Regions from separate parts of the Paenibacillus sp. YAF4_2 genome, predicted to be linked through region 1. Evidence: a T-box and tRNA genes for the amino acid it is inferred to sense, from the RefSeq annotation. Region 1 holds a T-box; the other holds one or more tRNA genes.
What was found. The T-box of region 1 lies ahead of AB4Y93_RS10000 (valine--tRNA ligase). A T-box ahead of a tRNA ligase gene usually reads a tRNA of that ligase, here a tRNA-Val.
Positions count from the first base shown of each region.

Region 2: it encodes a tRNA-Val, which carries the amino acid that the T-box ahead of AB4Y93_RS10000 (valine--tRNA ligase) is inferred to sense. The anticodon was not compared.

Region 1 is NZ_JBFRCT010000003.1:567,528-570,952, reverse strand. Features, by position in the region: gene AB4Y93_RS10000 (valine--tRNA ligase) at 1-1,814, opposite strand, end outside; T-box leader at 1,989-2,218, opposite strand; gene AB4Y93_RS09995 (MDR family MFS transporter) at 2,290-3,425, opposite strand, start outside.
Region 2 is NZ_JBFRCT010000009.1:197,349-200,773, forward strand. Features, by position in the region: gene AB4Y93_RS21140 (response regulator transcription factor) at 1-1,452, shown strand, start outside; tRNA gene AB4Y93_RS21145 (tRNA-Val) at 1,552-1,624, opposite strand; gene AB4Y93_RS21150 (acyltransferase family protein) at 1,793-2,971, shown strand; gene AB4Y93_RS21155 (cupin domain-containing protein) at 2,919-3,257, shown strand; gene AB4Y93_RS21160 (anti-sigma factor) at 3,306-3,425, opposite strand, start outside.

The DNA.
Region 1 (3,425 bases):
CTCTTGATATCGATATCCGCAGCCGAGAAACCTTCCAGGTTCATTAACGCAAAGCGTGAAGCATTCCAAATCTTGTTTGCAAAGTTGCGTGCTTGCTCGACCTTCTCAAGACGGAAACGCAAATCCTGCCCTGGCGTACTGCTAGTCGAGATCATGTAACGCATGGCATCTGCACCATAATTCTCGATAACATCAAGCGGGTCAATACCGTTGCCAAGCGACTTGGACATTTTGCGGCCTTCAGCATCACGAACAAGACCATGCATTAATACATCCTTGAATGGAATTTGATCCGTGAACTTAAGGGCTGTAAAGATCATACGCGCTACCCAGAAATAAACGATATCATAACCCGTTACGAGAACATTGGTCGGGTAATAACGTTTGAAGTCTTCCGTTTCTTCCGGCCAGCCAAGTGTCGAGAACGGCCACAGCCCGGAGCTGAACCATGTATCCAGAACATCTTCATCCTGACGGAGCGATGTGCTACCACAAGCTGAGCATGCAGTTACATCTTCAAGGGCAACATGCATTTCCCCGCAAGACTCGCAATACCAAGCCGGAATACGGTGACCCCACCATAGTTGACGGGAAATACACCAATCGCGGACATTCTCGATCCAGTTCAAATAAATTTTTTCGAAGCGATCTGGTACAAAGTTGACACCATTGCCAGCCTTCTGTGCTTCAATAGCACGCTCAGCAAGTGGCTTCATGGCCACGAACCATTGTGTCGACAAGTAAGGCTCAACTACTGCGCCGCTGCGCTCGCTATGGCCGACTTGATGGACATGATCCTCAATTCGGATACAAACGCCTTGCTCCTGCAGATCTTTCACAAGCTGTTTACGACAGTCTGCACGATCCAGACCTTGATAAGGACCGGCATGTTCATTCATTGTGCCTGTCTCATCCATAACAATAATTTGCGGCAGATCATGACGAAGACCAACCTCGAAGTCATTAGGATCATGTGCAGGCGTAATCTTAACCGCGCCGGATCCAAAGTCACTCTCTACGTATTCATCAGCAATGATCGGAATTTCACGGTTAACAACCGGCAATACGATCATTTGGCCAATCAGATGCTTGTAACGCTCGTCTTCCGGATGAACAGCTACAGCTGTATCACCAAGCATCGTCTCCGGACGAGTTGTTGCAACGGTAATATGCCCGCTGCCGTCTTTGAGAGGATATTGCAGATGGTACAGATGACCATTCAGTTCTTTATGCTCAACTTCAATATCGGACAAAGCTGTCCGTGCAGCTGGATCCCAGTTAATGATTTTTTTGCCGCGGTAGATCAGACCTTTCTCATGCAAACGAACGAATACTTCACGAACTGCCTTGGACAAGCCTTCATCCAATGTAAAACGTTCGCGAGAGTAGTCCAGAGACAGTCCCATCTTGCCCCACTGTTCACGGATTGTGTTCGCATAAAGCTCTTTCCAATCCCATACTTGCTCTAGGAATTTCTCACGGCCAAGGTCATAACGGCTTAATCCTTGCTCGCGCAGCTTCTGTTCCACCTTGGTTTGAGTTGCGATACCCGCGTGATCGGTACCAGGCAGCCAGAGTGTATCAAAGCCCTGCATCCGTTTCGTACGAATAATAATATCCTGAAGGGTAAAATCGAGCGCATGCCCGATATGCAGCATCCCTGTTACGTTCGGCGGCGGAATTACAATGGTGAATGGTTCTGCTTCCGGGCGCTGGCCCGCCTTGAAAAATTGACCCTGCTGCCAGAAATCATACCATTTCTGCTCGGCAGCCTTCGGATCATAAGTCGTCGGCATCGTTGTCTTGTCTGACATCTTTACATCCTCCTAAAATGAATTGCCATACCAAAGGTAAACCATTAACCATTGTGGTAATTCATGCTCGTAAGCATTTGCTCTAAAAAAATTGTGAATACAATTTCACTTCGTAAGCATTACCACTCTTGTCATTGCTTGGATAGAAATACAAAAAAACCTTCCGCCCTTATAGCAAAGGACGAAAGGTTATCTTCCGTGGTACCACCTTTGTTCCGCGCTCAGAAAATAAGCACGGCACTCAAACAGATAACGGCTGTGGCCGGCTCGAAATAACGGAAACCGCTTCATTCAAGCAACTCCGGGGCGACAAGCATAGCAGTAAATTCCTGCGGCACCTTTCAGCGTTACAGTCCCGCTCTCTGAAGGCTTGGCTGCTAACTCTTCCCCTTCAACGTCAACATATGTTGAAAAAAATCAGATATAGCATATTTTATCCAAGATGTCCTCGAAAGTCAACTTGTGACTACGCCTATTAGTGACCCATCATCATTGGCATTTCTGCTTTTTCTGCATCTTTGCCAACCGCACGCTTAGGCTTCGACAGCAGGAAACCTACCAAAGTACCCACAACACCAACGATCGTTAAGATCAGGAACGTGTCGCCATAGGAAGCTGAAGCAATATGCGACGCAATAGCTGGTGTAATGTCAGCAGGATTCGTAATGCCTTCCGACGCCATATAATGCTCCGTGCGCCGAGCCAGAATCGTTGCTAGGCCAGCTACCGCAAAGGAAGTCATAACCTGCTGGGCAGCACTTGTAAGGGATGTAACACGACCAACCAGTTCAGGAGGTGCTGCTTGAATAATATGTGTATTAAGCGGCATCATCGAAAGGCCCATACCCGCTCCAAGCAAAATCAAAGGAAGAATATAAGTGCCTACTGTTGCATCGGCCGAAATATTAGAAAGCAGGAATGCGCCAATCGTGACAATCGCAAGACCACTCATAACAAGCGGACGAGCACCAATCTTGTCAAACAGTTTCCCGCCAATAGGCATAAAGATCGCAGCTGCCAATGCTTGCGGAAGCAAGATCAAGCCCGTATCAAGAGCGGAGTAACCTTTCGCTGTTTGCAAGAACAACGGGAACAGGAACAAGGTACCAAAGAGAGCAATTTGCGAAACCCATTGAACAACAATACCTTTGGAGAAATCCGGGGATTTGAATACACGAAGTTCCAGCAAAGGCTGCTTACGGTTCAATTCAACGATAATAAAGATAATAAGGGACACGCCGCCAACAATTAGACCAGTCAACGTTTTCGTAGAGCCCCAGTCAGTACCGCCTTCACTTACACCGTATGCAAGACCTGCAAAGGCAAGTGGTGCAAAGATCATACCAAGAAGATCAAGCTGTGGAACGGATTGGCGTGCCAAAGCCGGCAATGTACGAAGACCAAGGAAGACCGCTACCGCACCAACAGGGATATTGATAATAAAAATCCAGTGCCAAGTTACGTAGTCAACAAGCCAGCCGGCAAGTACTGGTCCAAGTGCAGGAGCAAGCAGCATAGGAATACCGATCATGCCCATTACCGCACCTTGTTTGCCCGGAGGGCTTAAGCGATAAGTAAATGCCATTGCGATTGGAGCAACCATACCACCGC
Region 2 (3,425 bases), on a different contig from region 1:
CTCGAATCATCGGAACTGCCGATCCAGATCGTCGCAACCGCCTATAATGGGGAAGAGGCACTGGATTATATGAAGAAGCAGCCTGTCGACATCCTGATTACCGATATCCGGATGCCCAAGTTGGACGGGCTTGGACTTATCGAGCAGGCAAAGAAGCTGCATTCGTCGCTGAAAGTAGTGCTTATCAGCAGCTACAGCGATTTCGAATATACTCGCAAAGCGATTAATTTACAGGTGTTTGATTATTTACTGAAGCCTGTCGAGCGGAACCAGTTGATTGAGGTTATGGAACGGATCGTTGATTCGATCGCGGAAAAGCTGGAATATAGCCTTGAACCCCTGAAGTCGATTGCGCCTGCTGCTTTTCTATCCGGCTTGCGTCTTGGACCGCAATTTCATGAACAGCCTGTTTCGCTGTTTCTGATTGGCAGACAGCCGTTTAGCCCGAATTTGGGCAATTGGAAGATGGAAACGCTGCAAACGGTGCTCCAAGCCGTTTGCGAGCCGCAAGGCTGCTGGTTGTTTCCTGCTAAGGATTCGGACCGTTATATTGTTTTTGTCCAGCCCGCTTTAAAAGAACGGTTCGCCACAACGATTGCTTGGATGGAATCTATTGAACGTCAGCTGCTGAGTGTTGGTATTGAGATCGCCATGGCGGGACGATTCCAGCCGGTTGATATGAGCCAGCTGCAGCTTCAATATGACAGATTGAAATATTTACTCGATCAAGAAACGCTGCTCGATAAGAGAGTGCTGTTGGATACGGATTATCGCATTCCTGAACAAACAGGGAAGGAAGAGATGATTAGAAGCTTTACCGATATGATTGAACAGCGCCAGTCACAGCCATTCTTGATGAAGCTCCGTGAGTATCTGCAAATCTCTTATAACGAGCATACCCGTTATTACGATCTGGAGAAGCTTATAGCCGCGATCGGAGATGCTTTTGTCCATGCTTTGCCGAGCAGCGGACCGGAGGAAAGGCTGGCAGCGGCAGTAGCAGTCAAAGAAATGTTGGAGGAAGACAGCTACCAGAGATTCTGTGAGCAATGTCTGGACTGGTGTGCCCACAACTTTGAACTGCTGCAATTGCGCAACCGGAAAAGCGGAGAAGAGTTGTTCGAGCAGATGGATGCTTACGTGAAGCTCCATAAATTTTCGCAGCTTTCCATCAATGATCTTGCTGCCAAATTCCATGTCAGCGCGTCCTATGTGAGCCGGATCATAAAGCGTTATACGAACACAACATTCGTTCAATATTACATGGAGCTGAAGATCGAGGAAGCCTGCAAGCAGCTGCGCGCTAAGCCAGATTTGAAAATCAAGGAGCTCGCAGATGCGTTTTCCTTCTGTGACCAGCATTATTTCTCCCGTGTGTTCAAGGATCATACAGGTTTAAGCCCAAGCGAATATAAGGAGCAGCATGCCGGATTAGGGAGCTTGTTAGAATAGAAGCTAGAAACGAAAAAGCGGTGCATGGACGGATAATCCATGCACCGCTAATTATCAATAAAACCCGCTAAGCACAAGGCTTAGCGGGTTTTATTTGTATGATCTGTAGTGGGCTCGAACCACTGACCCCTACCCTGTCAAGATAGTGCTCTCCCAGCTGAGCTAACAGATCGTGTGAGTGATAGATATTAATATATCAGCATCCAAAATGATTGTCAACAGAATTGGAGCACAATTTTTACATCCTTTTAGCAACTCCCCAATCAGGAAGTGGCTTCCATTTATCGGATTTATATGATACATTTTGTAACAAAAGTAACTGTGTGATAGGGGGAATAAGATGAAGCGATATGGGGAGCTCGACTCATTAAGAGGACTTGCTGCGTTAAGCGTGGTGTTTAGTCATTTCATTATCATCTTGAGTGCTGTAACTTGGGTAGACAGCTTTAATTACACGCCGTTTCGAATCTTTAAGGCGGGTCACGAGGCGGTTATCTTTTTCTTCGTGCTTAGCGGTTTTGTCTTGTCGCTTCCCTTTTACTCGAATAAAAAGTTTATTTACTCCACTTATATAGTGAAACGAATTTGTCGAATTTATGTTCCTTTTTTGATTATACTGTTGTTCAGCCTTCTGCTTTATAAGCTTGTGTATGTTCCGAATCTAAGCTTTGATGGACTTCAATTGGAATGGTGGACGGAGCCACTAACCTTTAATACGGTGCTTCGTGAGCTGCTGCTTGTTCCTGAGTACATGGAGACGGCTATTAATCCGGTTATATGGTCCTTGACACAGGAGATGCGGATCTCGATTGTTTTCCCGCTGGTGATGATATTTATCATTCGATATGGATGGAAGATGAATCTGGCGATTGCAATTGGTTTGTCTCTGTTCTCGTATTTAGGTAACCTGATATTTACGATGTCAAACCAGAACCCTATTTCAACGAATTATTTGTACACGCTGCATTACATCGGGATGTTTATGATAGGTGCGTTGCTTGCTAAGAATAGGGAGAGTCTACTTCAGCGAATGAGTGGCTTATCTCGAATGATTAAGCTTACCGTATTTGCAGGAGGGTTGCTTTGCTACACTTATGCCGGTATCAGTGATACGGTTGTAAGAAAGCTATTGAAGATTGACGGTGCGTGGATCAGCTTAGCGGCCGACTGGGGAATTACGATTGGAGTTGTGTTACTCATTCTATCTTCATTATCCATAAATAGATTATCTAGAATGCTTCATATAAAGCCGATCGCTTTTCTAGGAAAAATATCTTACTCCCTTTATTTGCTCCATGCCGTTATTTTATTGACTTTTATTTATCTTCTACATAATATTATGCCAATATGGGCAATTGAAATGATTACGTTGATAACCTCCCTAATTGGAGCCTATGTTTCTTATCGGTTACTCGAATTACCTTCTATGAAGCTCGGTAGAGATTGGACATCAAGGAGAAGCAGACATGAAGACGAGCAGACAAAACGCAGAGCATTACATATGGGGGGACCAATGTGACGGTTGGCATTTGCTTAAAGCGCAGGATCTAAGCATCATCTATGAGCGTATGCCGGCACATACCGCTGAAGAAAGGCACTATCATGAGGAATCACAGCAGTTTTTCTTCGTGCTAGAGGGGACGGCGACCATTGAGATTGCCGGTGAGGTGCATGAGCTGCATCAGCATGAGGGAATTCATGTTGCTCCACATATCCCGCATCAGATGTTCAATAAGTCGGACAGCGATATCCAGTTCCTTGTGATTTCGGAACCAACGACAAGAGGGGACAGATTCCCTGCATAAGACAACCGCCATTCGTACCTTTCCGTACGGATGGCGGTTTTTTTGTATTCAGGAGACTGAGCTGTAAACTCTCGTTCCTCGAGGCTGGTCACCGTGTTCATCAGGTTCGAGAGTGATACCAATCGAATCAAAAGCAAGAGTTTCGCTTGCAACTGGCATAGCTAATAC